DNA from 4 places in the Micromonospora sp. NPDC007208 genome. Region 4 is predicted to be linked to each of the others. Evidence: riboswitches for the same ligand, from Rfam matches in the RefSeq annotation. Region 4 holds a riboswitch; each other region holds the start of a gene.

Region 1 (7,412 bases), on a different contig from region 4:
GCGGTACGTCGATCTCGTGCTCGTGCAGCAGCCGGACGCGGCCGACCAGGACGGCCCGGCCGTCGACCGTGCCGGTCACCCCCAGCCCTTCCAGGTTGCCGAAGGCGGCCACCGGGGGCAGCGCGCCCGCGTCGGCGGCAGCGGCGGCGACCGCACGGGCGATCGGGTGCTCGGAGGCGGCCTCCACCGCCCCGGCCACCCGGAGCAGCTCGGCCCGATCCACGCCGCTGGCCGGCACCACGTCCACCAGCGTCATCCGGCCGGTCGTCACCGTGCCGGTCTTGTCGAGCACCACGGTGTCCACCCGGCGGGTCGACTCCAACACCTCCGGGCCCTTGATCAGCACGCCGAGCTGGGCGCCCCGACCGGTGCCGACCAGCAGCGCGGTCGGGGTGGCCAGGCCGAGCGCGCACGGGCAGGCGATGATCAGCACGGCCACGGCGGCGGTGAACGCGGCGGTCGGGCCGGCCCCGGTGCCGAGCCACCAGCCGAGCGTGCCGACGGCGAGGGTGATGACGATCGGTACGAAGACACCGGAGATCCGGTCCGCCAGTCGCTGCACGGCCGCCTTGCCGCTCTGCGCCTGCTCGACCAGGTCGGCCATCCGGGCGAGCTGGGTGTCCGCGCCGACCCGGGTGGCGGTGACGATCAGCCGTCCACCGGCGTTGATCGTGGCGCCGACCACACCGTCGCCCGGGGCGACCTCGACCGGCACCGACTCACCGGTGAGCATGCTGGCGTCGACCGCGGAGGTGCCCTCCTCGACCACCCCGTCGGTGGCGATCTTCTCCCCGGGGCGGACCACGAACCGGTCACCGACGGCGAGCCGGTCCACCGGGATCAGGGTCTCCACGCCGTCGCGCAGGACCGCCACGTCCTTGGCGCCGAGGTCGAGCAGGGCGCGCAGGGCGGCGCCGGCGGTGCGCTTGGACCGGGCCTCGAAGTAGCGACCGGCCAGGATGAACACGGTGACCCCGGCGGCCGCCTCCAGGTAGATGTTGCCGGCGCCGTCGGTCCGGGTGATGTCGAAGCGGAACGGGTGCGTCATCCCGGGCATCCCCGCGTCACCGAGGAAGAGCGCCCAGAGCGACCAGCCGAACGCGGCCAGGGTGCCGAGCGACACCAGGGTGTCCATGGTGGCCGCGCCGTGCCGCAGGTTGGTCCAGGCGGCCCGGTGGAACGGCAGCCCACCCCAGACCACCACCGGGGCGGCCAGGGTCAGCGACAGCCACTGCCAGTAGTCGAACTGCCAGGCCGGGACCATGGCCAGCAGGACCACAGGCACGCTCAGGGCCACCGAGACCCAGAGCCGGGTACGCGGCCCCCGCAACGGGTCCACCGGAGCTTCCGCGCTGGGCGGGGCCGGCAGCGCCGCCGTGTAGCCGGTCTTCTGCACGGTCCCGATCAGGTCGTCCGGCGTGACGCCATCGGCGTACCGGACGGTCGCCTTCTCGGTGGCGTAGTTGACGGTGGCGCTCACCCCGTCCATCCGGTTGAGCTTCTTCTCGATCCGGGCGGCGCACGCGGCGCAGGTCATCCCGCCGATCGCCAGTTCGATCCGGTTGGGTGCCTCGGGCAGCGGTCTGCTGGTGGTGGTCATCGTCTGGTCCCGTCAGTTGTGTCCGTGCCCGGGGGTGCCGTGGTCGGCCCCGCCGGTCGGCGCGGGCCCGCTCGGGGTGGGGGCGGTTGCGGTCGGTGCGGCGCCGGCGACCACTGTGAACTCGGCGGTGTGCACCCGCCCGCCGTGTTGGAAGTCGAGGTAGAGCCGATAGCTGCCCGCCGAGGGCACCTCGGCGAGGAAGGTGACGGCCGGACCGGGCCGGGTGCGCCCATCGCCGGGCGTGCCGTCCGGGTGCACGTGCAGGTACGCCAGATCACCCCGGCGCAGCGCCACCAGGTGCCCGTACGCGCCCAGGTAGGGCTCCAGGTCGGTGACCGGTCGCCCGTTCCGGCTGACGGTCAGGGTCAGCGACGACGTGCGGCCGGGCTGCGGCGCTCCGGTCAGGGTGACCGTGTAGCCGTCGACGGTGGTGCTGGTCGCCGGGGCGGGCAACGGCTGTTCGGTCAGCTCACCGGGGACGGTCACGTCCACGCCGAGGGTCAGCGGCTCGCCTCCGGTCGGCGTGAAGTCCGCGAACGCCCGCCACTGCCCGGGGCCGGTCAGCGGGGTGTCGACCCGCCAGGTGCCGTCCGGGGCGAGCTCGGGGTGGACGTGACGGAAGCCGGAGAGGTCCCGCCGGGCGACGATCAGGTGCATCCGCTTGTCGTGCGCCACCTCGTAACGGGTGACCGGGCGGCCGTCCGGGCCGGCGATCCGGAAGGCGAACTCGCCGGCCGGGGCGTCGACCCGTTCGAGGCTGTAGCCGCGCTCGGAGACGAGCAGCCCGCCGGGAAGCCGGTCGGCCGTACCGCCCCGCTCGTCCGCCGCCGGGATGGCGGCAGCGTCGTGCCGGCCCTCGACCACCGGGGTGCGGTCGACGACCCGGCCGACCCCGTAGGTCGCGCCGAAGACCGCCGCCAGGCCGACGGCGAACCCGGCCAGTCTCGTCACCGTACGCACGCCGGCCCTCCGATCACGCGTCGACGAGGTCGTAGCCGGCCTCGTCGACGGCGGCCCGGACAACCGCGGTGTCCAGCGGCTGGTCGCTGCTGACGGTGACCCGGCCGGCGGCGAGGTCGACCTGGACGTCACGCACGCCCGCGATGGCGCTGACCTCGGCGCTCACCGCGCTGACGCAGTGCCCACAGGTCATGCCCTGCACCTGATACGTCGTGTTGACCATCGGAGCGTCTCCTTTACGGTACCGGTACCCGGTGGGGGTATCTCATCCGGACACGACCGTACCATACCCCCTGGGGGTACGCTATCCTGGTCGACATGACCGCACCCACCCCGATCCGCGGATACACCGCCAGCAAGGACCAACTGCTCGCGCGGCTCCGCCGCGTCGAGGGGCAGGTCCGGGGCATCGAGAAGATGGTCGACGACGACCGCTACTGCATCGACGTGCTCACCCAGATCTCCGCGATCCAGGCCGCCCTCGACAAGGTGGCCCTGGGGCTGCTCGACGGGCACGCCCGGCACTGCATGCACGAGGGCGCCGCCGAGGGTCGGGCCGACGAGATGGCCACCGAGATGATGGCGGCGGTCGGCCGGCTCATGAAGCGCGGCTGACGGGCCGGGGTCCGCCACGCGGGCGGTTCGACCGCCCGACACTCCGCCACGACCTGCGACCCTCGGGTGGGCTGGCTAGCATCTCCCACGATGGCCCTCCGTATGCCGCTGCACAGTCGGGCACCGGCGCCGCCGCGACGTGGCGTCGCCCCCGGCCGACCGGGCCGAACACTGACCGTCCGTGATCAAGTGGTGATCAGGCAGCGATCCCCCCCCGCCGTTCGCCGCGTTTCCACCGAAACGGTGAACCGCCCGGCACGCTGACCCGTACCCCGCACCGGATCGTTGGGAGTTCTCGCCTTGGCCGCCGACCACACTCACCCCGCGCCGTCCGCCCCACCACGGGTGCGACGGATCCTCGTCGTGACTGTGGTACCCCTCTTCGTCGCCACAGTGCTCGCCGCGGCGCTGCTCTGGCCGCGCGGCGGGTCACCGCAGACCGATGGTGGTGCGGACGTGCCGCGCCACCCCGGCACGGTCACCCGGGTGGTGAGTGAGCCGTGCCCGCCGGTGCCGTCGGTTCCCGAGGGCACACCGAGGGTCGGCGAGGGGCGGTGCGGCACGGTCGACGTCCGGGTGGACGACGGGCCGGCCGCCGGCCAACAGGTACGGACACCGGTGCCCGACGGGCCCGGCGCGCCCCGGGTCGAGGTCGGTGACGAGGTCATCCTGGTCGAGCTGGCCGATCCCACCGATCCCACCACCAGCAACTGGAACATCGCCGAGCACCAACGCGGCACCCCGATGGTGTGGCTGGCGGTGGTCTTCGCGGCCGCGATCGTCGCGTTCGGTCGGTGGCGGGGTCTGGCCGCGCTCGCCGGGCTGGCCGCCAGCTTCGCCATCCTGCTCACCTTCGTGTTGCCGGGCATCGGCGCCGGCAGGTCGCCACTGCTGGTGGCGGTGGTCGGCGCGGCCCTGATCATGTTCGTGGTGCTCTATCTGACGCACGGGGTCACCGCGCAGACCTCGGTCGCGGTGCTCGGCACCCTGGGCAGCCTGGTGCTGACCGGCGTGCTCGCCACCATCGCCACGGCCGCGACCCACCTCACCGGCTTCGGCAGCGAAGACGCCACCACCCTGTCGATGTTCCAGGGCGACGTGGACCTGCACGGTCTGCTGCTCGCCGGGATCATCATCGGGTCGCTCGGGGTGCTCGACGACGTGACGGTCACCCAGGCCGCCACCGTCACCGAGCTGGCCAACGCCAACCCCGGGCTGACCCGGTTGCAGCTGTACCGGGCGGCCACCCGGGTCGGCCGCGCGCACATCGCCTCCACTGTCAACACCATCGTGCTGGCGTACGCGGGCGCGTCACTGCCCCTGCTGCTCCTGCTCACCGCCGACTCGCGGCCGATCGGGCAGATCCTCACCAGTGAGTTCCTCGCGCAGGAGATCGTCCGCAGCGCGGTCGCCACCCTCGGTCTGATCGCCGCCGTACCGCTGACCACCGGGCTGGCCGCGGTGGTGACCGCCGCCGGGCGCACCGAGGCCACGCCGTCCACCGACGCTCCCGCGCCCCGGCCCCAGCCGGACCGCACGGAGGCACTGGCCGCACTCAGCTCACCGCGGAAGGCCGGCTCCGACGAGCCGGACCGGACGCGGCCCGCACCCCCATCCGAGGCCACCGACCGGTGGCCGGAGTCGAACAGGAGCACGGATACGGCATGGTGACACTCCTCAGCGTGACCAGATCGGGCATCCACCCTGAGAACCGCGTCACTGGTCACTCAACGCTATGGCGAAATGACGCTTTTGGTCGGCATCCAGGCGTAGCTCACCCGGTCGACTCTCGGGTAACCTCGCTGCCGGTTACCGATGAAGGCGCGAAGCGGCGCCTGCGGTGCCACCGCCCAATCGCCAGCCGGCGAGCCGGGGACCCAGGTACCTGGGGTGAATCCGCGTCAGCGGTAGGGGCCACTTCCGCCCCGAACCCGTCAGCTAACCCGGTCGGCGGTCGACGGAAGGGAACATTGTGACGGCACCCCTACGCCGCTGGATGACACCCGTGGTGGCCGTGATCGCCGCACTGACCGTGCTCGCCGGGCCCCTCCCGGCCCACGCCGCCCCGACGACCCCCACACCGTCCGGGCACGAGGAGGACGGCGAACCCAAGCTGCTCAACGATGTCATCGAGCAGGCCAACCGCGACTACTCCGCCGCCAAGTCCAAGCTGGACAAGTCAAAGAAGCGGCAGGGCGAGTTGGCCGCAGAGGTCGACCGGGCCAAGGCCGACCTGGACGCGTTGGCCCCGCAGGTCGGGCAGATCGCCGCCCAGGCGTACCGGACCGGCCGGATCGGCGCGGTCGCGATGCTGCTGGAGAGCGAAGCTCCCGACTCGTTCGTCCGGCGCGCCGGGATGCTCGACGAGATGAACATGGTCAACGAGAAGAAGCTCTCCGAGGTCAACGAGGTGAAGGCCCGCGCCGAGCAGGCGAAGCTCGCCCTCGACACGGAGGTCCGGGAGCAGCAGAAGCAGACCGCCCTGATGGCCAAGCGGAAGAGCGAGGCCGACAAGGCGCTCTCCCTCGTCGGTGGAAAGGGCTTCACCGGCGGCCTGGTGGACGCCACCTCACCGGTCGCGAAGATCGGCCCGGGTCGCACCGCCGACGGTGACTGGAAACCCCAGTCGTGCAGCGAGAACGACCCCACCACGTCCGGCTGCATCACGCCACGCACGCTGCACGCGTACAAGGAGGTCAAGCGGGCCGGCTTCAACCGGTTCGTCGGCTGCTACCGCCCCGGCGGGCCGTGGGAGCACCCGAAGGGCCGTGCCTGCGACTGGTCGCTGCAGAAGAGCGGCTTCTCCCCCTGGCACAACGAGGACACCCGGACGTACGGCAACAACGTCGCCGCGTTCCTCATCCGTAACGCCGACCGGCTCGGCATCTACTACGTGATCTGGAACCGGCAGATCTGGTTCCCGGCCACCGGCTGGAGTTCGTACAGCGGGCCGTCGAACCACACCGACCACGTCCACATGTCGCTGCTCTGACCCGCACGATCACCGTCGAGGGCCGTTCCGCGTGACGCGGAGCGGCCCTCGTCGCGTCAGACGGTGGCAGGCGCGGCCGGGTCGGTCGACTCGGGCGATCCGGCCGGGGTGTCCAGCGTCGCGAAGCCAGCCGGCACGGCGGCCACCTGACGTACCGCTCCGGCGGCCAGCCGGTAGGACACCCCCACCACCGCGCACCGCCCCCGCGCCACCTCGTCGGCCAGCACGGAAGACTGCCCGAGCAACGTCTCGACGGTCTGTGCGATGTGGATGTCGACGATGCCGTCGATGTCATCCACGCCCTCGGCATCGGCCCGACGCAGGCTGGGCAGCACGGCGTCGACCACGGCGCGCAGATGCCCGCTCGGCGCGGTACCGGTGGCGGCGGCCTCCCGGGCGGCCTGCACCGCACCGCACGAGTCGTGGCCGAGCACCACCACCAGCGGAGTGCCGAGCACGGTCACCGCGTACTCGACGCTGCCGAGCACCTCGGGGCCGGTGGTGTGCCCGGCCGTGCGGACCACGAACAGGTCGCCGAGCCCCCGGTCGAAGATGATCTCGGCGGCCAGCCGGGAGTCGGAGCAGCCGACGATCACCGCGAACGGGTGTTGCCCGTCGGCCACGGCGGCCCGGTGCTCGGCATCCTGGTTGGGGTGGCGTGGGGCGCCACCGACGAAGCGCCGGTTGCCGGCGATCAGCTCGGCGTACGCACGGGTCGGCTCGCTGAGCGCGGTGGCCCGGTCGGTGGTCCGCTGCGGACCCGGCTGACCGCCGGAGCTCCCGGTATGACTCATCCCGCACCTCGTCTCGACGCATCTGGCCTGGTCAAGCCGGCTTTCCGCCGGCCGGGCGGGCGGGCGCTGGCTCGTGCTCCACCGTCACACGCACCGTAAGATGCGTCAAGGTATGCGTGATTTAAATTTCATACGTTGACTCCGGCCGCCCCCTGGGCAACCTTCCCCGGGCAGGGCGGACAAGACTCTCGTGAGGGCAGGCGGACATCCGGAAAGGCGGTCACACGATGGCGAGCACCGTGACGGGCGACACCGGCGGCGGACGGAACTGGACGTTCCTCACCAACCACGGGCACGTCCTGCTGGCCATCGCCCGCGATCCGACCGCCCGGCTGCGCGACGTCGCGGCCGAGGTCGGAGTGACCGAACGGGCCGCGCAGGCGATCGTCGCCGACCTGGAGGCGGGCGGCTACCTGCACCGCACCCGGGTCGGGCGACGCAACGAGTACAC
Region 2 (7,412 bases), on a different contig from region 4:
CTGCCAGACGCCCTGCCCGCCGGGGTGCAGGTGCAGCTCAGGGTGGTCGTTGGGCTGGTCCACGGTCACCGTCAGCTGTGGAGTGGGCGCGAAGACCATCACGTGCCCACTCATCGGTCGTCGCCGTTCATGCTGGTCGCCCTCCGGCACCTTCGGAAGATTTCGTACTAACCGACCTTAATCGCGCAGGTAGTGGCAGGTCGTGCCATCGACCCGGTCCGGGCGCGGCGCTCGGGGCCGTCGGGCGTTGCCAGCCAGACATCGGTACGGGACGATCGGGCGACCAACGACGGCGGGAGACGGTGTGCTCAGCAGCGATACCTTCAGCTACACCGTCCAGGCCCGGTGCTCACCCGCCGAGGCGGCGGCTCTGCTCAGCGACCTGACCCGGCAGGGTGAGCTGCACCCACTGATCGTCCGGGTCCGCCGGGTGCCGCCCCGGCCCGGCGCCCAGGCCAGCTACACGATCAACGACCGGTTGGCGGCCGGCCCGCTGCGCTTCCGGACCACCTACCACGCGGACGTGCTGATCAGCGAGGCCGACGAGATCGTCATGGTGGCCCGCCAGTGGCCAGCCACCACGGTGCGCAACCACACCCGACTGCGCGCCGAGCCGGACGGCTTGGTCCGCATCGACGTCGAGATCACCCTGACCGCGCCGACGCCGCTGTTCCGCTACGCGTTCCGCCAGGCCCAAGCCGCTCACCTCGCCCTCGCCACCCGGCTGGGCGCGGCCCTCGACCGCACCGCCAACCCCCCGCCCACCTGACCCGCCCGCCCCGAGGGCTTGCGCCCCCACCGTGCGCCGATCTTGCAGTTTCGGTTGTCGGTATCAGTGGGATGCCCCAAATGCCGGCACAGCAAGTGCAAGATCGCGGAGCAGGGCGGGCAGCTAGGTCGTGGTTGCAGCGCGATCACGGTTCGTGCGGGTGGTTCGGGCGGCGGCGCGTCGGCCCCACGGCTTGTAGGTGGACAGCACCGTCGCGATGATCATCAGGCTGGTCGACACCGCCGGCGCGATGACGAGGTCGGCCCGATCGCGTGCGGGCAGGGTCGCGCCGACCGCCCCGGCGTGGCGCAGGTTCGGGGTGAGCAGGAACAGCACCAGCCCGACCATCACCGTGGTGAGCACGAGCTTGACCAGCACCCAGCGGTGGCGCAGCAGGCCCCACGGGGTGAGCAGCGAGCTGGCGACTCCGATCAGCCAGACCAGGACGCTCAGTGGCGCGAACAGCACCGTGCCGACCAGGGCCGTGACCGGATAGACCACCGCCGGGTCGGCGCCCCGCTGCACCGCGATGCCGAGGGTGAGCAGCACCAGGTCGGTGCCCAGCCAGCCGAGCGAGGTGACGAGGTGCAGGGTGAGCAGGGCCTTGCGGGTGGTGGGTCGGATCCGAGGCATACCGCGATGCTGCCCGCCGACGCCGGCCGGGTCGTCCGACGAGCGACGACATCAGGGGTACGCCCGGCGACGTAGCCCGGTCCCTGGACGCACGTGATGCCTGTGAGTCATCACGATGACTCACAGGCATCACGACCCGTAGGGAACGGCTGGGGTCAGTAGACCGACAGGTGTACGTGGTTGGTGTGGTCGGTCGACGGGGTGCCCTGCGCCCCGCTGTACGACTTCCACCCGCTGCTGGGCAGCCAGATCTGCTTGTACCAAATCACGTAGAGCACGGCGAGCCGGTCCGCGTTGCGGATGAAGTACGCGGCCAGGTTGTTGCCGTAGGTCTTGTCGCCACCGGTCGCGGCTCCACCGAAGCCGCCCTTCTGTGCCGCGAAGTCGCAGGCCCGGCCCTTCGGGTGTTCACCGGAGCCGCTGGGGCGGTGGCACGAGACGTACCGGGTGAAACCCGCGGCCTTCGCCTGGTTGAGCGCGTGCAGGGTGCGCGGGGTGATGCAGCCGCTGGCCGGCGTGGGGTCGTTGATGCTGCACGACTCGGAGGGCCAGGAGCCGTCGGAGTTGCGCGGCGCGGCTGTCGCGTTGGCGGTGGAGGTGCCCCGGTTGGAGTCGGTGTCCGCGGTGGTCTGCGGCTTGGGTGTGGTGGCCACGGTCAGGGCCCGTTCGGCCTGTTCCTTGCGCTTGGCCATCACCGCGACCTGCTTGCGCTGTTCGTTGATCTCGCCGTCCAGGGCGACCCGGGTGCGGTTGGCCTTGTCCTTGCTGTTCAGCAGGTCGCGCAGCACCCGGTCCTCGTTGGCGGCCACCGCGTCGAGCGCGGCGGCCCGGTCCATGAAGCCTTCCGGTGTGTTGCTGTTGAGCAGCGCCGACATCGCGCCGAGCCGGCCGGTGCGGTAGGCCACTTCGGCGATCTCGCCGACCTTGCCGTTGCGCTGGTCGATCTCGACCTCGATGGTCTTCAGCTGGGTGGCGAGCTGCTGCTGCCGTTGTACGGAGGTGTCCAGGGCGCGCTTCGCGTCCAGGTAGCCCTTGCTGGCCGCCTCGAGTTGGGCGCGCAGCGCCGGGGTGCCGCCCTCCTCGTCGGAGTCGGGTGCGGCGGCCCGTAGGCCGGTCGGGGGAGCGGCCGAGGCGGTGCCGGCCGGGAGCGCGACGCCGAGGGCGAACATCGCGACGATCAGGGCCGCCAGTCGGGCGGCGGGTGGTCGTGCTGGTGCCACTGCGCATGTCCTTCCGTCAGCCGCCGACCGGGTTAGCTGACGGGTTCGGGACGGAAGATCCCTACCGCTGACGCGGATGCACCCCAGGAACATGGTTCCCCGGTTCGCCCAGGTGGGCGATTAGGCGGCGACCGCCACCGGCGCCGGGAGGGCGCCGCCTGGTGGAGGCCGGGACCGAGCCTACCGGTGCCGGTGGGGCGGCTGCAGCCAATGTGACGGACGGTGCGTGCGTCACCACGGAAAATCACGGCCCGGTCACCACTCGATGGAGCCACACGCCCCGGAGGCGGCGCCCGGCTCGATCTGCAACGTCGCGTGCTCGATGCGGAAGTCGTCGTGCAGGGCCGTACGCGCCGCGGTGAGCACGGCGCCGACCTCCGCGCCGGGTGCCATGGTCAGGTGCGCGGAGGCCACCTCCATGCCCGAGGTGAGCGTCCAGACGTGCAGGTCGTGCACCTCGACGACGCCGGGGACCGCGGCCAGCCGGTCGTGCACGGCGGTCACCTGGAGGTGCTCCGGGGCGGCCTGCACCAGGATGCGGAGGGCGGCGCGGGCCAGCCGCCAGGTGCGCGGCAGGATGAACACGCCGATGGCGACCGCGACCAGGGGGTCCGCCCACCACCAGTCGGTGACGCTGATGAGCAGCGCCGCACCGATGACGCCGAGCGAGCCGAGCAGGTCGCCGAGCACCTCCAGGTAGGCGCCCTGGAGGTTGATGCTCTCCCGGGCCCCGGCGCGCAGCATGGCGAAGGCGGCGATGTTCGCGAGCAGGCCGAGCACGGCCACCGCGAGCATCGGACCGGCGATGACCTGGTGCGGGTCGCCGAACCGGCGGATCGCCTCGATCACCACGTAGATCGCGACGCCGGAGAGCAGGACGGCGTTGGCCAGCGCGGCGAGCACCTCGAGCCGGTAGAGGCCGAAGGTGCGCTGCGGGTCGCCGGTGGCCCGGCGGGTCGCCGTGATCGCGGCGAGCGCCATCCCGATGCCGAGCACGTCGGTGAACATGTGCCCGGCGTCGGAGAGCAGGGCGAGCGAGCCGGTGTGCAGGGCGGCCACCGCCTCGACCACCATCAGGGTGGCGAGCAGACCGAATGCCGCCCAGAGGCGACCCCGGTGCTGGTGTGCGGCATTGGCGACGGACCCATGGTGGTGGTCATGACCTGCGCCCACGAGAACCACCTTCCGCCGCTGGTCGGGACCCGGTCAAATGTATGCTCACATCGCTATGTATGCAAGTGTACGGGTAGCGCCTTCCCGCCGGCGGCGGTCCGTACGGGTCAGCCGGTCGGGTCGATGGTGGTGAGCCGCTGGGTGGCCCGGGAGAGCGCCACGTACAGGGTGCGTACCCCGGCGCCCGGATCCGCCCGGATCTCGCTCGGGGCGACCAGCACCACCCCGTCGTACTCCATGCCCTTGGCTTCCAGGCTGGTCACCACCTGCAACCTCGGCGCGCCGAGCGCGCCGAGCCAACCGGCGACCTCGTCCCGGCGGGGGACCGGCGTGATCACCCCGACCGTGCCCTCCACCTCGGCCAGCAGGCCGGCGGCGGCCTCCACGGTCGCGGTCTCCAACCCCGTCGGGGGCACCACCAGCTCGACCGGCTCGACCCCGGTGGAGCGGACGGCGGTCGGCAGCGGCAGGTCCGGGTAGAGCCGACGGATCTCCGCCGCCGCCACCGCGAAGATCTCCGCCGAGTTGCGGTAGTTGGTGGTGAGCGTGAAGTCGTGCCGCTTGCGCCGGCCCAGCGCCTGGTCGCGGGCTCGGGTCAGCTCCTCCGGATCGCCGGTCCACGCGGTCTGCGCGGGGTCGCCCACCACGGTCCAGGATGCCAGCCGGCCGCGGCGACCGATCATCCGCCACTGCATCGGCGAGACGTCCTGCGCCTCGTCCACCACCACGTGCGCGTACTCCCGGTAGTCCTCCGGGCGCTCGCGGGCCGCCGCGCGGGCGGCCCGCTGCCGCTCGCCGAGGGTGCTCAGCTCGCGGACGCCACCGGCGAGCTGGAACGGGTCGCGTCGCGCCTTGGCCGGCTGCGCGGGCTTGCCGAGCAGCGCGTCCAACTCGTCCAGCAACGCCACGTCGGCGATGGTCAGCCCGGCCGAGTCCAGGTTCCGGTACGCGGCGTTGAGCAGCCGGATCTCCGCCGAGGAGAGGATTCCCCCGGCGTACCGGCGCAGCCGGTCCGGCTGCGCCAGCCAGCCGAGCACGTGCCGGGGGTGCAGCCGAGGCCACCACGCCTTGAGGAACTCCCGGAACTCCGGCCGCTCGGCGATCTCCGCCTCGAAGGCCGGCTGCTCCGGCAGTCGACCGCTGCTCAGCTCACGGGCCTGTGCCCAGAGCGCGGCGAACACCCCGTCGAAACCGGCCCGGCGCACCTCGTTGCGCCGTGCGCCGCGTTGCAGCGCGCGGTCCCGGATCCGGTCCAGCGCGGCCCGGTCCAGCCGCAGCAGCGTGCCCCGGTAGAGCAGCCGTAGCTCACCCGGGCCGCCCGGCACCGCGTCGCGGGCCGCCCGCTCCAGCACCCGGCGCATCCGCAGCGAGCCCTTCACCGCCGCCACCTCGGGTGGGTCGGGGCGGGTGGCGGTCATTCCCGGGAACAGGGTGCCCAGTGAGTGCAGAGTCGCGGTGTCCTCACCGAGTGACGGCAGCACCGAGCCGATGTACTCGACGAAGACCGACGACGGGCCGACCACCAGGATGCCGCCGCCCGCGTAGCGGCTGCGGTCGGAGTACAGCAGGAACGCGGCCCGGTGCAGGGCGACAGCGGTCTTGCCGGTGCCGGGGCCGCCCGCGACGATCGTCACCCCGGAACCGGGCGAGCGAATCGCCTCGTCCTGCTCCCGCTGGATGGTCGCCACGATGTCGCGCATGCCCCGGCCGGTGGCCTTGGACAGGGTGGCCAGCAACGCGCCGTCACCGACGACAGTCATCCCCTCCGGGGCGGCGGTCGGGTCCAGCAGGTCGTCCTCGATCCGGGTGACCCGCTCGGCGCGGGACTGGATCGTGCGCCGCCGCACCACGTCCAGCGGCTGCGCCGGGGTGGCCTGGTAGAAGGCGGCGGCGGCCGGCGCGCGCCAGTCCACGACAAGCGTGACGGCGTTCTCGTCGCGGATCCCGAGTCGCCCGACGTGCAGCACCTGACGGTCGCGCAGGTCCAGCCGGCCGAAGACCAACCCCTCGTGCTCGGCGTCCAGGGTGTGCCGCCGCTGCGCCGCGTGGAAGACCATCGCGTCGCGCTCGACCAGAGCGCCGTGCGTGCCCACCCGCGCCATCCGGTAGCCGTCGCGCTCGGCGCGGACGGCCGACTGCCGCAGCTCGGCCAGTCGGGCGTACACCCGGTCGAGGTGTCGTTGCTCGACGGCGATCTCCTGCTCCAGGCCGGTCTGGTCGGTCAACGCACGCTCCTTCAGGGGTCGCCGGCAGGCGGCGGGAACCGCGCGGGCCAACCGAGAAGAGTACGGCCCCGGGCCCGACCCGCCGCGCCCGAGGTGCGCGAACGTGCTCAGGCAGCCGTCTCGGCGGGGGTCGTGGCACGGTGGGCCGGCGGCGGTTCCGCGAGCACCCGCCGCAGCACGCTGGTGAGCGCGGCGTTGACCTCGTCCGGGCGTTCCATCATCAGCATGTGGCCGGCGCCCGGGCAGACGGTCAGCTCGGTGGCCGGCAGAGCCGCCGCGATGGACTCGGCGCACGGCGGTGGGGTCAGCCGGTCCCGGTCGCCGACCAGGGCGGCGGCCGGCAGGTGGGCCAGCGCGGCGAGGGTGTCCAGTCGGTGCTGGGTGCCGATCGAGGCGCGGAACCCGCCGATCGAGCGCAGCGAGGCACGAGCCACCGCCGACGTCACCAGGCGGATGTCGGCCGGCTCGCAACGGTCACCGAACAGCATCCACCGGATGCTCGGTTGCAGCGCGTTCAGCAGTGCCCGGGGCGCGCGCCACGAGCCACACCGGGCCAGCACGCCGGCGCCGGTCGTCTCGGCCAGCCGGATCAACCGAGCGATTCGCGGCGAGAGCCCGTAGACGGTGTGCGTGTGCCCCTCGGCGGTGGTCGAGACGAAGACCAGGCCGGCGGTACGGGCGGCGAAGTGCGCGGGGTGGCGGTGGGCGTACTCCATGATCGTCATGCCGCCCATCGAGTGCCCGACCAGCACCACTGGGCCGGTCGGCGCCACCGCGTCGATCACCGCGGCCAGGTCGTCACCCAACTGGGCCAGGGTGGCCGTGGGCAGCGCCATGCAGCTGGACCGGCCGTGCCCCCGCGCGTCGTAGGCGACCACCCGCACCGCACCGCCGAACGGCGCCTCGGTGAGCGCGTCGACCTGCCGGTGCCAGGCGCGCCCGTCCAGCGTCCAGCCGTGCAGCAGGATGGCGGTGACCTGGGCGTCCGTCGGACCCGTCGCCTCGACGTTGAGCCGTACACCGTCCGGCAGACCGACCTCGAACCGCTCCGGCATCGCCACCTCCCCAGGGCCGCCCAGTACCACCAGCACCGGGATACCCGGCGGTAACACCGGCTACCCGCCATGACACCACGCCAATCGCGGCGTGGCGAACATTCCCGTCCTCGCCCGTGCTGGACGGCGGCGGGCCAAGCTGAACGGCATGAGGTCGTCGGGAGCGCCCATGGGCGCGACGTCGGGGCAGGGGCGGCAGGCCGGCGGTACGCCCCGCGCCGCGCTGGCCGACCTGCTCGCCGGTAATCGGCGGTTCGTCAGCGGCCAGCCGGTGCACGGACACGACGTCACGGCCGCCGCCGCGGCCTCCGGCGACCAGCAGCCGTACGCCGTGGTG
Region 3 (7,412 bases), on a different contig from region 4:
GCCGGTCCGCCGATTTCGACTTCCACGACCCGCGGCACACTGGCAACACCCTGGCATCGCGGACCGGGGCAAGCCTGACCGGCCTGATGGCTCGCATGGGCCACGCCTCGACCCGGGCCGCGATGATCTACCAACACGCCGCCCACGAGCGTGACGAGCGAATCATTGACGCGCTCAGCTCACAGATCAACCAGAGCACGGCGTGGTGATCGTCGCGGATGCTCTCCACGCGCAGACCGGGCACGCCCGCGCCGTCGCCGCCCGGGGTGGGGACCTCATGGTCACGGCGAAGGCTAACCAGCCGACCCTGTACGCGCAGCTCAAAGCGTTGCCGTGGCATGAGGTCCCAGCCGGTGACCAGCAGCGCGAGGTTGGCCACGGCCGCAAGGAAACCGCACCGTCAAAAGCGTTGACGTGCGCGCCGATGGTGGCCTCGCGTTCCCGCACGCGCAGCAAGCGGTGCGGATCACCCGGACCCGCACAATCAAGGACAAGACCAGCCGGGAGACCGCCTACTACACCATGAGCCTGCCCGCCATCCTGGCCCAGCCGGTCGACCTGGGCGCGTTCGCCCGAGACGAGTGGCTCATCGAGAACGGCCTACACCACGTCCGCGATGTGACGTTCCGCGAGGACGCCCACCGCGCGAGAACCCGCAACGGCCCCGCCGTGTTCGCCACCCTGCGTAACACCGCGATCGGCTACCACCGCCTCAGAGGCGCAATCAACATCGCCCGCCACCAGAACCGCCAACCGCCGATCAACCCAACTCATCGACGCAGTCACGTAACGTCACCGGTTTTACGCAATGGCCCTGCGGGTCAGGCGCCGCCGCCACCACGTCGTTCGGCTCGGCGAGTCGATGACCGGGGTGCCGGCTTCGATAACCATCTTCACTGCTTCTTCCCGGAACTGCGGGGAGAAGGTTCTCTTTGCGCTTGGCACCTGTTTCCCTTCCCAGATCAACCAATTCTACTTGGTCGGCCTGTTCGGAAAACCCATGGCAGCCCACTTTGAGCCCGTCGCAGACCACCGTACACGCGTCGCCGACGCCACGGTTCTTGAGCTCGCTCAGGACGCTGAGCCAGAACGCGGCACCTAGCCGCCGCCGGCCCACATTCGGCAGGCATGGGCCCTCTAACGGTGGGCCATACACCCCACCCGACGACCATGACACCTCACCTATCTGCGCGACCTCGAATCGATTGAAGTAGGGCGGGCATGCCTCGCCTTGGCGATCGTTGAGCTGCAGAAATTCACTGATCACACTAGCCATGCCCGCCCTACCGTCGTCGGCAAGTGGCGCTTCTACGCACCGATCTTACAAGTACAAGCCGACGCAGGAACACGTAGCTTATTGCTAAAGTTCTGGCGCTTCTTCTCTAGTCGCTCGAGCCGCCGTCACACAGCCCGCCAACTCCTGGCTGAAATGCCGAGGTTGCTCCGCTCTTGCCCCGCAGTCAACGTTACGGCCGTACCAGTGCACGACGCGCCGCTATACAAGACGACGACCCAATTATTCATGTTTTCGGCAGACCTGTGCGTAGCACTACCATCCGTTGTACAGTATTTACCGAGTGAATCGGCGTAGAAACTACCGGTGTAATTTGTACCGGTCCAGAGGCAGAGCTTCCCAAGATGATTTAAGTTGCACTGTGAACGACTGGCAGCCGCAGGGCTTCCGACAGTTGCGGTTGTGGCGGCCACTACAATTGCCGACGAAAGCACAATCCGCGCCAAAGGCTTGAGCTTCAATACAGCCTCCCCAATCAGTTATAGGCACCGATGACTATAACTCATCTATTGAGACATGCAAGGCTTTGCTTTGGGCCCGCTGCCATGTAAGGTTGGGGGCAGTCGTCCATTGACGACGAATAAGATCGTGCTCACTTCCGGACAACCCGCAGTTCATCGCGGTACTCAAGGGGATCCAGGTGCCCTGCCTCGACGGCGGTCGGCCCCTGACGCCCGGACCGGGCCTGACGGAGAAGGCGTACATCACCAGGGGCGCTCCACTTACTACTACCGCGGATCACTACGTAGACGATGAAGGTTCTTCGCGCCAATAGTCGTCTGCGAAGAAAAGCCGCTCGTGTCAGTCTCCCACGTTGTCTTCGGTGCCGTCGCGGATGATCGCGGCGAGGATCGGGCACGTAACGGGCACGGCCAGCGCAAGAAGCGGTAGGAACGATCGAGGCCCCCAGCCAGGGAACCTGTCCTGAGTTGGGGCCTCGCGGTGGAGCGGGTGACGGGAATCGAACCCGCACTGTCAGCTTGGGAAGCTGATGTTCTGCCATTGAACTACACCCGCAAGCGGCACCACTGTACCTGAGTCGTCGAGCCCGTGCACCCAGGCACCCCCGGTGACCGCAGGTGTCCGGGGACCGTGTCGCCCGGGTCGGCCGGGGTGATCCACTCGGTTTCCTGAAAGTCGGGGCATCCGGAGCGCCGGGATAGCGCAGTTTCCCTGAAGTCGAGTGGATCATGCGGGAGTGGCGGCCCGGCAGGTGTGGCGGGTGTGGCAGGCATGCGCATCGGTGCCGGCCCCGTCACGACGGGGCCGGCACCGATGATCTTTCGGTCGTGGTCAGGCGGCCGTGCACTGGACGTCACGGCTGAGGCGGGTCGGGCGCGCCTGCGGGACGGCGAAGGGCGCGGCCGCCGCCGACGGGGAGTTTGGGTCGAGCCACACCCGAACGGCCGGCCGGCCCGGCGCGAGGCCCGGAATGCCAGCGATGTGCTGCTCACGGCGGGTGAGCATCGCCACGTCGACGGTGAACTCGAAGAGCCTCCAGTCGACCTGCGGCTCGGCCCGGGCGCTCTGCGCCAACTGCGCCACCCGGACCGGATCGGTCACCGGACGGGCGCGCCCCGCCACGTACGCCTCGTCGTCGCTCTCCTCGGCGGGGAACGAGTGCAGCGCGTAACGGCCGTCACGTTCGAGGTCGCGGCGCTTGGGCGAGTCGATGATGAAGCAGAACAGCCCCTCCGCGCTGATGACCGGGGAGACCGGATGGACGCGGGGCCCGCCGTCGGCACGGACCGTGGCCAGATAGCCGAAGCCCGGCCCGTACTGCTGGAGGAGAACGCGGATCCCGTCGGCGAGTCGGGGCTCGTCGGCGGCGAATTCGGACCAGGAAGCCATGCGGGCATTCTATCGAACAAATGTACGAGCAGCGACCTCGACGCGCTGGTCACCGGCACCGAATCCGGCCACTTTTGGCAGCGCGGCTATGGTGGTCCGATGCTGCTCTCCGACCGCGACCTGGTCTCCGAGATCAAGGCTGGCACGCTGGGCCTGGAGCCGTTCGAGCCGACCCTGGTCCAACCGTCCAGCATCGACGTCCGACTCGACCGGCTGTTCCGGGTCTTCAACAACCACCTCTACACCCACATCGACCCCGCCATGCAGCAGGACGACCTGACGTCGGTGGTCGAGGTCCCCGACGGCGAGCCGTTCGTGCTGCACCCGGGGGAGTTCGTGCTCGCCTCGACGCTGGAGGTCATCTCGCTGGGTGACCAGCTCGCCGGTCGGCTGGAGGGCAAGAGCTCCCTGGGCCGGCTCGGGCTGCTCACGCACTCCACCGCCGGCTTCATCGACCCGGGCTTCTCCGGCCACGTGACGCTGGAGCTCTCGAACGTGGCGAACCTGCCGATCACGCTCTGGCCGGGCATGAAGATCGGGCAGCTCTGCATCTTCCGGCTCTCCTCGCCGGCCGAGCACCCGTACGGCTCGGTGGTCTACGGCTCGCGCTACCAGGGCCAGCGGGGGCCGACGCCAAGCCGCGCCTGGCAGCACTGGCGCACCTGGCCGACCCGCTGAGGCCGACCCGCTGAGGCCGACCCGCTGAGGCCGATCCGCTAGAAACAGAACGACGAGGGCCCGCCGCGACGAATCGCGACGGGCCCTTCGGTCACCCGGGGTCAGCCTGGGCGGCCGTAGCTGTGGATCGGGCCGTCGTCGACCTTCTTCATCTTGACCGGTTGACCGGCCTGCGAGGCGTGCACCACCCAGCCGCCGCCGACGTACATGCCGACGTGGTGGATGTCGCTGTAGTAGAAGACCAGGTCGCCGGGGCGCAGGTCGCCCCTGCTGACGTTCTTCGTGACGCGGCTCTGCGCGGCGGCGTTGTGCGGCAGCGACACGCCGGCCTTCGCCCAGGCGGCCAGCATGAGCCCGGAGCAGTCGTACGAGTTCGGACCCTCGGCACCCCAGACGTAGGGCTTGCCGATCTGGGCGCAGGCGAACTTGACCGCGGTGCCCGCGGCGCCGCCGGGGTAGCTGCCCGGGCAGGGCGCCGGGCGCAGCGGACCGCCGCCACCGTTGCCGTACACCTTGAGGCGCAGCTTCTGCAGGCGGTCGATCTCCTCGTTGATCTGCTTCTTCTTCGCCGCCAGCTGAGCTTCGGTGCGGGTCAGCTGGGCCACCATCTCGTCCAGCGGCGCCTTCTGCGCGGCCAGCTGGTCGCGCAGGTCGGCCACCTGGCGTACGTCCTTCTGCTGGTTGTGCGCGAAGCGGTCGAGCATCTCCAGTTGGCCGACCACCTCGCTGGGCGACCTGCTGCCCAGCACCGCGTTGACGGTCGAGACGTTCTCGCCCTTGTAGGCGCGTACGGCCAGGGCGCTGACCTTGTCCATCGCGGCGTCGACCTGGCGCTCCAGCGGAGTGATCCGGGCGGCCAGCGCGTCGGCCTGCCTGCGCTTCGCCGCGAGGTCGGTGCGGGTGGCGTTGTGCCGTTCGATGATCGGTTCGAGTTTGTTCCAGTCGGCGTCGATCTGGCGCTCGATCTCGGCGACGGACGGGTCGGCGTGGGCCGCCGTGGCACTGCCGGTCAGGACGACGGCGATGCTGGCCAACGCGGCGAGTGCGGTGGTGAAGCGGGACCAGCGTGGGCGCGGCACGATCGACGCCGGGCCGGCTGATGCCGACCGCTCGGACGACGGCCGCGGGGCATGGAGTGCCACCGGGGTTCCGTACTCCTTCTTCCTGACCGCCTACCGGGTTAGCTGACGGGTTCGGGCGGGAAGTCGGCGCCCTACCGCAGTGGTTGCGGATTCACCCCGAGGGACCTGGGTCCCCGGTTCGCTCGGAAACGACTCGGCGGTGTCGGTCCGTTACCGCCCGGGCTGGGCGGAGCTGCTGTCGGGCCGACGAATGACCAGAGTAGAGACGCTTGTTACCGATCCGCAACCCGTGCGGCCGTGACACTCCGTACCGATTGGAAGAGGCCACGGACCGTGTGTGAAGAATTCTTTCCGCGCGCTTCGATAGATGGAAAGGTATTGACGTGACCTCCCGGGCGGCGCGATGGTGACCTGACCTCACTCCGAGAGAATCTAGGGGGTTCGATGCACCATCCAACCCTGTCGACCGGCTGGCGCGCACTGCTCGCCGCCACCGTGGTCGCCGCCGCGACCACGGTGCCACTCTCCGTCGGCCCGGCCGCCGCCGCACCCACCACCGACCGCCAGCAGCAGTACGCCGCCGCGGCCACCGAGTACGGCGTACCGACCGTGGTGCTGCTCGGCGTCTCCTACCTGGAGTCGCGCTGGGACACCAACGCCGGCACACCGAGCACCAGTGGCGGCTACGGCCCGATGCACCTGACCGACGCCCGGCACGTGGCCGCCCTCCCCGGGGGCGGTCACCACGACGCCGGTGCCGAGGACCCACGCGGCGACGACTCCCGTCCCGCCCGGGTGCCCGCGCCCCGGCCGGTCGAGGCCCCCGCGCCGTCCACCGCCGCGTTGCAGACCGTGGACGCCGCCGCCTCGCTGACCGGCGCCACCCCCGAGGCACTGCGCACCGACGCGGGCCTCAACATCCGGGGTGGGGCCGCGCTGCTGAGCGCGTACCAGAGAGATCTGGGCGCGCCGGTGGGCGCGGACACCGACCCGGCGGCCTGGTACGGCGCGGTGGCCCGCTACTCGGGCGCGGACAGCGCCGACGCCGCGGCGGCCTTCGCCGACGAGGTCTTCACCACCGTCGGCGCGGGCGCGTCGCGGGTGACCGACGACGGCCAGCGGGTCACCCTGCCGGCCAGCGCGGTGCGGCCCGAGCGTTCCTGGTTGGACCGGCTGGGCCTGCGCCGGCTGGCCCGCCCGGACGGGGTGGAGTGCCCCAGCACCATCTCCTGCGAGTGGATCCCGGCGCCCTACGAGGCGTTCGGCGACGGGGACTACGGCAACCACGACCTCTCCGACCGCCCCGCCCGGCAGAAGATCGAGTACATCGTCATCCACGACACCGAGGCGAGTTGGGCGACGACCCTGCAACTCGTCCAGGATCCGACCTACGTGAGCTGGCACTACTCGCTGCGCTCGGTCGACGGGCACATCGCCCAGCACGTGAAGACCAAGGACGTCGGCTGGCACGCCGGTAACTGGTACGTCAACGCGAAGTCGATCGGTCTGGAGCACGAGGGCTTCGCGGCGCAGGGCACCTGGTACACCGAGGCGATGTACCGCACCTCGGCGAAGCTGGTGCGGCACCTGGCGCTGCGGCTGGGCATCCCACTGGACCGCCAGCACATCATCGGCCACGACAACGTGCCCGGCACCATCGCCTCGACCGTGCGGGGAATGCACTGGGATCCGGGCCCGTACTGGGACTGGACGCACTACTTCGACCTGCTGCACGCGCCTCGACTGGACACCGGCACCCCGGCCACCGGGCTGGTCCGGATCGACCCGGACTACGCCACCAACCGGCCGGCGTTCACCGGCTGTGTCACCGCGGGCGTGCCCTGCGCGCCACGCGGCTCCTCGGCGGTGGTGCTGCGCAGCGCACCGTCCGCGGACGCGCCGCTGGTCAACGACATCGCGCTCCGTCCGGACGGCACCCCGAACACGATGACCGTGTCGGACCACGGGGCCCGGGCATCCGCCGGGCAGACGTACGCGCTGGCCGGGCGGCAGGGTGACTGGACGGCCATCTGGTACCTCGGCCAGCGGGCCTGGTTCCACAACCCGACGTCCGCGCCGACCGCAAGTTGGACCGTCGGCGTCGTGGCCACGCCGAAGCCCGGACGGACCACCATTCCGGTCTACGGACGGGCCTACCCGGAGCAGGCGGCGTACCCGGAGGGCGTGCCCTACCAGGCGATCTCGCCGCTGCAGTACACCCTGGCCGCCGGTCAGCGGTACGCCGTCGGCGCGGTGCTGGCCGGCGAGTACTACCGGGCCAGTACGTTCGACGGCTCCTCGCCCGGCGACTGGACGGTGATTCGCGGCAAGAACCGCTACGCGCAGATCCAGTTCGGCCACCGGATCATGTACGTCGACCTCGCCGACGTGCAGCTGTTGCCGTCCCCGGTGGGCGCGCCCCGCTGAGAACCACGACGGCCCCCGGTCGGTGACCGGGGGCCGTCGTGTTGCGCGAGGTGGATCAGCCGGGTCTGCGGAAACCGGCG
Region 4 (7,412 bases):
GGCGGCTCGGGAGCTGAGCCTGACCGAGTGCGTCAACTCCGCCGACGCGCTGGTCTCCGACGTGTCCGGCGTGATCTCCGACTTCCTCTACTCCGGAAAGCCGTACGCGGTCACCGACATGGGCGACGAGGGCGACCGGTTCGTGGAGCGGTTCCCGCTGGCCGGGTCGGGTTACGTGCTGCACCGGGACATGTCCAACGTGGACGAGGTGCTGACCGCGTTGCTGGACACCGACCCGCTGGCCGAGGCCCGCTGGGCCACCCGCCGCCGCTACCTGGGTGACTTCCCGGCCGAGTCGTACGCCGAGGCGTTCCTGACCGCCGCGCGCCGGGAGCTGGCACCGGCCGAGACCCTCACCGCGCCCACACCGGCGTAGCCCCGCTCAGCGGTACGGGTCGAGCAGCGCCAACACCGCCGCCGGGTCCTCCACGTGCGCGTTGTGCCCGAGACCGGGCAGCGTGGCCACCGGTACGCCGTACTCCTTGAGCTGTTCGTCGGTGACCATCGGGTCGTTCTCACCGCGCGCCAGCACCACCGGAACGTCGGTCGCCGCCAGCAGCGCGGCCAGGTCGGGCTCGCCGACGGCGAAGGCGGCCGGGTCCATGGCGAGGCGCCACCGGCCGTCGACCTGACGCAGCCCGGCGTCCACCACCGGGTGGTCCGGCGGGACCAGGCCGACCAGGCCGGCGACGCGCAGGTAGCGGCGTGCCGCCTCGGTGCGGCTGGCGAACCAGCTCACCGGGCGGGCGGCGACCTCGGCGGCGCGGGTCAGCTCCGCGGGTGACCAGAGCGCCTTGATGCCCAGCCCGACCACCGCGTCCACAGGCGTCCCGGCGGCGCGGGCGGCCAGCGCCAGGCCGACCACCCCACCCAGCGAGTGCCCGAGCACGACCAGCCGGTCGTCGGGGGCGAGGGCCTGCGCGATCCGCTGGGCGAAACCCGCGAAGGAGTACGACGGCAGCGGCGGGGCCCAGCCGTGGCCGGCGAGGTCCGGTGCCAGCCATCGCCCGGGCCAGTGCTGCTCGAGGTAGGGCGCCCAGGGCAACCACACGTCCCCGGTCGCCCCCATGCCGTGCAGCAGCAGCAGGACCGGCCTACGGCCGGCGTGACCACCCGATGTCTCCACCACGGCCGCAGTCTCCCACGGTTCACGGCCGGGTACGAGAGCCGCCGATGACGGCGTACGACGGGACCGCGCGGACAAACGCCGCGGGCGCCGGCCCCTTGTGGGAGACGGCGCCCGCGGCGGTCAGGGTGCCCGGGTCAGGCGGAGTAGCCCCGGCTGGTGATCCAGTTGGCCAGGTCGATGGTGGTGATCCAGTACGACGGGTCGGCCGGGTTCGCCGAGTCGGCGATTCGCACGGTACGACCGTTGTCCTTGTAGCCCACGACGGCGATGTAGTGCCCGCCGCCGTAGGAGTGCCAGCCGCCGTCGGTGTCGGTGGCGTCACCGACGACGTTGGCCACCACGCCCCGGCCGTCGGTGATGGCGTTCACCACGTCGGCCTGGAGGCGGTCCATCTGGGCCGGGCTGGGCGCGCCGGGGAACATCCGGGTCCGGTACGGGGAGCCCTTCACCTCGGCGTTGAGCACCCGGGTGGTGTCCTCGGCCGAGTTGGTGCCCATCTCGGTGGTGCCCAGCTCGGCGCCGAGCTCCTCCTGTGTGCGGTCGATGCCGGCGGCGCTGAGCGCGTTCCGGGTGGCCGCCGGGCCGCAGTTGTAGTAGGTGTTCTGCGCCTCGTAGTCGTAGTCGAGCACCTTGGTCGCCGGCGGCTTCGGGCGCTCCGGCTTCCGGGTCAGGTCGGGGTTGCTGCTGGCCTTGGCGGCGGGCGACGCGGCGCTGGTGGCCGGGGCGGCCGTGGTCGGCGCGGCGCTGGCCGAGGGGGACGCGTCCCGAACCTCGCTGCGGGAGGCGGCAACGTCGCTGCGCATCTCGGCGACAGTGGTCGCGGTGCGCTGGCCGGCCGGGGCGTCGTCGGCAGTGGTGAGCAGGGCGCCGGTGGTGGTGGCGATCGCGAGGGCCGCGGCGGAGGCGGCGACGATCTGGTACGGACGCTCGGTGGCGAGGCGGCGGAGCTGACGCTGCAGGGTGTGCTTCACGGGGTCCTCCACGGATCGGGGGGTGAGCGGCACACCGGGGCCGGGCCGGTATCCGGGCAGGCGCCAGCGCACGGACCGTGGTCCGCGGATGGTGAACCGCTCAGGGGAACGCCCGGCGTGGCCGGGCGGGGAAGGCGATGACCCGGGGGGTCAGCTCACCGTCACTGGACGAGTGAGCGGGTGCACCGCCGCGCCGTGGAGGCGAGGGAACAACCGAGGGGTGGAAAGGTGCTGCACGAGGATGGGACTCCTTCCGACACCGCCTACCGGGTTAGCTGACGGATTCGGGCGGGAAGATCGCCCTACCGCGGGCCGTGGCTCGCGGATTCACCCCGGACTTACTGATGGGTCCCCGGTTCGTTGATCACGATTGAGCGGGTCGGTGCGGCGTCGCGTCTTGCGATCGGTTACCGCACCGGACGGGACGACACTACTGGTCGCTCCACGCCCTGCCAAGCCAGGTTCACCTGCGTAAACCCCAATTGGCGCGACAATTTCTGCGCGTATTGCCGATGATGTGACTCGATGGGACAACCGGTTACGGCGACGCCTGTGGGCGACAACCGGACAGGCCGCGAAGAACGCGGCCATAATCGCGGGAACAATGCCGCCGATCGCGCCGACCGTCCGATTTCGCTATTGCGTGACCGGCCTCACATCACGGATCGGGCTCAACCCGCCCGGGCCGGGCGCCACCGTGCCACGACGGCGGGACGCATCGCCCCGGCCACCGTCCGGCGAGCGGACACCGGGGTCGGGCGCAGCCGCGCTGCCGCCGCGTACGCCTCCTCGGCGAGGGTACGAGCCGACTCGGCGGCCAACTCCGCGTCGCGCCAGGCGGCCCGCTCACGGTCGGCGGCCACCCGGTAGTCGGCCAGCCGCGCATCCCGGACCACCCGGCTGACCAGTACCTCCTGCTCGACCGGGTGCCGCCGGGGATCCCAGCCACGCCGGTGCCCGAACACGTCGCCGAGCTGCGCCATGCTCAGGTCGCCCCGCCAGTACGCCGCCATCGCCGCGCGGTGCAGATAGCGTTCCCGGGCGGCGTACTCGGCGGGGGTGTGCGGGGTCTGCGGGGTGGGCAGCGCCCCGGCGCCCGCGAAACGACGCGCGGCGGTGTCCGCCTCGTCGTACCCGACCCAGGCCCGCTCCAGCTGCTCCTGAGCGGCCAGCCAGGCGGCACGTCGCCGCCGGGCGGTGGTGGCCGCGCCGGCCGCGGCGACGGCCACCTCCTCGGCGTAGCGGCGACTGTCGACGGCCTCGGCGGCGGCCAGCTCCCGGGCGGTGGGCGCGGCCGGGGGCGGGTCGTCCGTGGGCCGGTCCCGTTCCGGGCGGGCGGCCAGCACGGTGAGCAGGCCCAGGGTCAGCAGGAACAGCGCCGACCAGATGGCGGCGGCCCGCGGCACCTCGGTCACGAACTGGTAGAAGACGACGGTCTCCATGGTCGGCACCTCGGGGAGAGAGCAGTGCGATGGGAGCCGCGCCGGCAGCGGGCCACGGTGGGCCACTTGCCGGCGGGGTGGGGAACGGGTGGGTCGACAGGGCGCGGAGACGGGACGGTCGTCCCGGTGGCTCAGCGCCCGGGTGGGGCCCGGGAGGCCTGACCGCTCGCACCGTCGACGAGGGGCAGCCGGTCAGACCCGGCCACGCGGACCGGCAGCACGCCGGCCGTGACGGTGCCCTGATCGCCGGGGAGCGCCACCGGCGTGTCGACCGACCAGGCCGGCACCGACTCCTCGGCGGCCTCCGGCGGTATCGCCGGGGCCGGGCGCGCCGCACCGTGCGCCCCGGCGTGCCGGTAGGAGGCGGCCAGCGGCACGGCAGCGACGGAGGCCGGAACCGCGCTCGGCGTTGGCACCGGGCTGGGCGTCGACGCGGCGGCCGTGGCCGGGCCTGCGCCGAGCGCCAGGGCCGCGACGACGGCGAGGCTGGTCAGCACCCGCGTCGCCCAGCGCGCCACCCACCACAGCGGACAGGTGAACGCGACCGGAAGCACGTCTCCACGCTACCGTCGCGTCGACCCGGGCGCACCGACCACGGGCGTGTCGAATCACGCCGCGCCGACCCCGTTTGACCAGGGTGGACGCTGTCAGCGCAGTTCGACGTACGTTGATCGGCCGTCGGCCTGACCGACCTCGTCGGCGGCCCCGCCGGCCTCGGCTCGGGTGCTGCTCGCGGGGTCCCGGGCGGCGTCGTCGTCGGCGGTGCGCTGTCGGGGGACGGGTGCCGGACGGGCCGCGCGGCGCGGCGCGAGCCGGCGCATCATCGGGGTCTCGACGAAGCGGTGCAGCAGCCCGGCGAGGATCAGGTTCGTCACCAGGAAGCCGAGCACCACGGCCGGGCCGCGCCAGCCCGCGAAGCCGATCCCCCAGGTTCCGCTCCAGCGCAACACGCTCGTCATCACCAGCACGTGCACCAGGTAGAAGGCGAACGAGACCTCACCGAGCCAGACCAGCGGCCGGGAACGCCACGGCGAGCGCCGACCCCGCACGTCCGCGTCCGCGGCGGCGGCGATCACCAACAGGTACGCGACCGCGAGCAGCGTGGTCCACAGCTCGGCGCGAATCCACTGCGCGGCCGCCACCCAGGTGACCAGGAAGATCCCGCTGGCCACGGTCAGACCGGGGCCGCGCCAGAGCCCCCGGCGCATCAACTCGGCCGCCACCGCGCCCAACCAGAACTCCAGCGACCGTACCGGCGGGAAGATCTGGGTGAACCACCACCGACTCACCTCCGGCACCAACTCCTGCGCCGGCCAGAGCGCGAGGATCAGCAGCGGCAGCGCGACGATCAGCGCCCAGAGCACCTTCGGCCGGGCCCGGCGCAGCAGCGGCAGGGCCAGCGGCAGGCAGAGGTAGAAGAAGAACTCGCAGGAGAGCGACCAGCTGACGGTGTTGATGCTGTAGAACCAGCCCGGCCGGGGGTCCCACGCCTGCAACAGCAGCAGGTTCTCCAACGCCGCAGCCGGAAGGACCGGGTCGGCGAAGAACGCGGCGACCGCCAGCGTCGCCGCCCACAGCACCAGGTGGTTCGGGTAGATCTTGGCGATCCGTCGCCGCCAGAAGGTACGCCGGGAGTCGCCCGGACGGGCCGACCAGACCAGCACGAAACCGCTGAGGATGAAGAAGAACTGCACCCCGGAGAGGCCCAGGGTGAACAGCGCGTCGACCACGGCCTTGTAGTCCGGCTCGGCGATGATCCGCATGGTGCCGGCGTGGAAGCCGAAGACCAGCAGGGCGGCGATCCACCGCAGCCCGGTCAGCGAGGGCAGCCGGGCCGGTGCGGGTGCGGGCCGGGCTGCCGACACCGCGGCGACGCTCGTCATGCCGGGATCCCGACGCTCGGCAGGGTCACCAGCACGGTCGTATCCTCCTCGGCGCGGCGTCGGACGGCGCGACGGCGACGCCCGCGACGACCCGGCAGGGCCGCACCGAGGCACCCTACCGGGTCACTCCCGGGTGAACCGGACGCGTCCCACCCGCCCCACGAGCCCGCGTTCCCCGGACCGGGGAACCGCCCGCCGGCCGGCGTTAACCTTCTGCTGGGCGGGAGTTCAGAGATTCCACCATCGGCGGCAACGTCAGGTTCCGGGGCCGGCCACCCGGGTCGTCGAAGGTGGCGGACGTGGTCAATGAGCCGACGCACGCACCGCTGCTGAGCATCGTCGTGCCCGTGTACGGCGTCGAGGCGTACCTGTACCAGTGCCTCGAGTCGATTCGGGCCGACATCCCGGCCGGCGAATCGGACGCGGTCGAGCTGATCGCCGTCGACGACGCCTCCCCCGACGGCTGCGGCACGATGCTCGACTCGTACGCGCTCGGCCGCGACGGCGTCCGCGTCGTGCACCTGAGCAGCAACGTGGGTCTGGGGCTGGCCCGCAACGCCGGGCTCGACGTGGCCACCGGCCGGTACGTCTGGTTCGTCGACAGCGACGACTGGTTGCCGCCGGGCACCATCGCGGCCGTGCTGGACCGGCTGCGCCAACACCAGCCCGACGTGCTGATGCTCGACCACCTGCGGGTGCACGAGGACGGCCGGCGGGAGGTCGACGCGAGCAGCCCGCTGCTGCGCGGAATTCCCGGCGTCACCCGGCTGGCCGACCAGCCGCAACTGCTGCGGGTCCAGCACACCGCCTGGAACAAGGTGGTCCGCCGGGACTTCATGGACGAGTTGGAGCTGCGGTTCTTTCCCGGCTGGTACGAGGACATCCCGTTCAGCCACCCCCTGCTGATCGGGGCCGAGAAGATCTCCGTGCTGGACCGGATCTGCTACCTGTACCGCCAGGGCCGCCAGGGCGCGATCACCTCCACCCGCAGCGGCCGGCACTTCGACGCCTTCGACCAGTACGAGCGGCTGCTCGACTGGGTCGCCCGGAAGCACCCGGACGAGCGGTTGCAGGCCGAACTGTTCGAGCTGATGATCAGCCACTACCTGGTGGTGGTGGGCAACGACGGCCGGCTGCACCCCCACCTGCGGCGCGACTTCTTCCACCGGGCCGCCGCGCACTACCGTCGGTACCTGCCCACCGGCGGCTACCCGCTGCCCCCGGGCGTGGCCGGGCTCAAGCACCGCCTCGTCGGGCGGGGTGACTGGTTGGCGTACTCGGCGCTGCGCCAGGCCCACCGGGTCGCCGGTCGCCTGCGTCGGCCCGGCCCGGCGGCCGGCGCCGACGGCGGTTCGCCCGCCGCCGACGAGGACCCGGGCCGAGCGGCGGACGCCGCCCCGACGCCTGAGGGTGGGCTCGCGCCGGAGCGACGCGACGCGCTGGCCGGTGGCCGGCTGCCGTGATCGACCCCACCGCAGAGCACGCCGGGGGCCGGGGCGGCTCCCGGCGCCCTGGTTTTCCAGGTCGTCCACCCGCCGGGTGGACGACGACAGCACCACCGCACCCCGGTGCGGGCGTACCTGAGCAGAGGTCGGAATGACGGCGACAATCAAGATCGGACCGCACGCGGTCGGTGCCGGGGAGCGGCCGTTCGTGGTCGCCGAGATGTCCGGTAACCACAACGGCGACCTGAACCGGGCGCTGGCCATCGTCGACGCGGTGGCCGAGAGCGGGGCGCACGCGCTCAAGCTCCAGACGTACCGGCCGGACACGATCACCATCGACGTCGACACCCCGGCGTTCCGGATCTCCAGCGGGCACGAGCTGTGGGGCGGGGAGAACCTGTACCGCCTCTACGAGCGCGCGCACACCCCGTACGAGTGGCACGCGCCGATCTTCGAGCGGGCCCGCGAGCGTGGCCTGACCGTCTTCTCGTCGCCGTTCGACGCGACAGCCGTGGAGCTCCTGGAGTCGCTGGACGCGCCCG

Evidence for each region. Region 4 has a riboswitch for cyclic di-AMP ahead of ACFYL6_RS31245 (C39 family peptidase). Riboswitches for the same ligand answer to the same signal wherever they lie in the genome.
Region 1: linked by a shared signal. The riboswitch ahead of ACFYL6_RS14055 (coiled-coil domain-containing protein) and the one ahead of ACFYL6_RS31245 (C39 family peptidase) in region 4 are both predicted to bind cyclic di-AMP.
Region 2: linked by a shared signal. The riboswitch ahead of ACFYL6_RS16550 (coiled-coil domain-containing protein) and the one ahead of ACFYL6_RS31245 (C39 family peptidase) in region 4 are both predicted to bind cyclic di-AMP.
Region 3: linked by a shared signal. The riboswitch ahead of ACFYL6_RS11820 (NlpC/P60 family protein) and the one ahead of ACFYL6_RS31245 (C39 family peptidase) in region 4 are both predicted to bind cyclic di-AMP.

Annotation. Positions count from the first base shown of each region.
Region 1 covers NZ_JBIAFG010000005.1:473,351-480,762, reverse strand. Annotated here, with positions in the region: gene ACFYL6_RS14080 (heavy metal translocating P-type ATPase) at 1-1,600, opposite strand, end outside; gene ACFYL6_RS14075 (hypothetical protein) at 1,613-2,560, opposite strand; gene ACFYL6_RS14070 (heavy-metal-associated domain-containing protein) at 2,574-2,783, opposite strand; gene ACFYL6_RS14065 (metal-sensitive transcriptional regulator) at 2,879-3,175, shown strand; gene ACFYL6_RS14060 (YibE/F family protein) at 3,476-4,846, shown strand; cyclic di-AMP (ydaO/yuaA leader) riboswitch at 5,013-5,143, shown strand; gene ACFYL6_RS14055 (coiled-coil domain-containing protein) at 5,148-6,167, shown strand; gene ACFYL6_RS14050 (carbonic anhydrase) at 6,224-6,961, opposite strand; gene ACFYL6_RS14045 (helix-turn-helix transcriptional regulator) at 7,189-7,412, shown strand, end outside.
Region 2 covers NZ_JBIAFG010000007.1:93,930-101,341, reverse strand. Annotated here, with positions in the region: gene ACFYL6_RS16565 (PfkB family carbohydrate kinase) at 1-114, opposite strand, end outside; gene ACFYL6_RS16560 (SRPBCC family protein) at 305-769, shown strand; gene ACFYL6_RS16555 (hypothetical protein) at 893-1,402, opposite strand; gene ACFYL6_RS16550 (coiled-coil domain-containing protein) at 1,558-2,622, opposite strand; cyclic di-AMP (ydaO/yuaA leader) riboswitch at 2,628-2,759, opposite strand; gene ACFYL6_RS16545 (cation diffusion facilitator family transporter) at 2,878-3,795, opposite strand; gene ACFYL6_RS16540 (HelD family protein) at 3,903-6,020, opposite strand; gene ACFYL6_RS16535 (alpha/beta fold hydrolase) at 6,128-7,075, opposite strand; gene ACFYL6_RS16530 (carbonic anhydrase) at 7,245-7,412, shown strand, end outside.
Region 3 covers NZ_JBIAFG010000005.1:3,644-11,055, reverse strand. Annotated here, with positions in the region: gene ACFYL6_RS11860 (hypothetical protein) at 1-78, shown strand, start outside; gene ACFYL6_RS11855 (hypothetical protein) at 128-379, opposite strand; gene ACFYL6_RS11850 (hypothetical protein) at 415-1,017, shown strand; partial or broken gene ACFYL6_RS11845 (transposase) at 1,013-1,099, opposite strand; gene ACFYL6_RS11840 (peptidase inhibitor family I36 protein) at 1,402-1,707, opposite strand; tRNA gene ACFYL6_RS11835 (tRNA-Gly) at 2,238-2,311, opposite strand; gene ACFYL6_RS11830 (pyridoxamine 5'-phosphate oxidase family protein) at 2,588-3,145, opposite strand; gene dcd (dCTP deaminase) at 3,245-3,823, shown strand; gene ACFYL6_RS11820 (NlpC/P60 family protein) at 3,925-4,902, opposite strand; cyclic di-AMP (ydaO/yuaA leader) riboswitch at 4,979-5,114, opposite strand; gene ACFYL6_RS11815 (N-acetylmuramoyl-L-alanine amidase) at 5,350-7,332, shown strand; gene ACFYL6_RS11810 (NlpC/P60 family protein) at 7,388-7,412, opposite strand, start outside.
Region 4 covers NZ_JBIAFG010000024.1:14,951-22,362, reverse strand. Annotated here, with positions in the region: gene ACFYL6_RS31255 (CDP-glycerol glycerophosphotransferase family protein) at 1-376, shown strand, start outside; gene ACFYL6_RS31250 (alpha/beta fold hydrolase) at 383-1,129, opposite strand; gene ACFYL6_RS31245 (C39 family peptidase) at 1,264-2,112, opposite strand; cyclic di-AMP (ydaO/yuaA leader) riboswitch at 2,346-2,487, opposite strand; gene ACFYL6_RS31240 (hypothetical protein) at 2,772-3,542, opposite strand; gene ACFYL6_RS31235 (hypothetical protein) at 3,674-4,096, opposite strand; gene ACFYL6_RS31230 (acyltransferase family protein) at 4,190-5,425, opposite strand; gene ACFYL6_RS31225 (glycosyltransferase family 2 protein) at 5,725-6,888, shown strand; gene pseI (pseudaminic acid synthase) at 7,022-7,412, shown strand, end outside.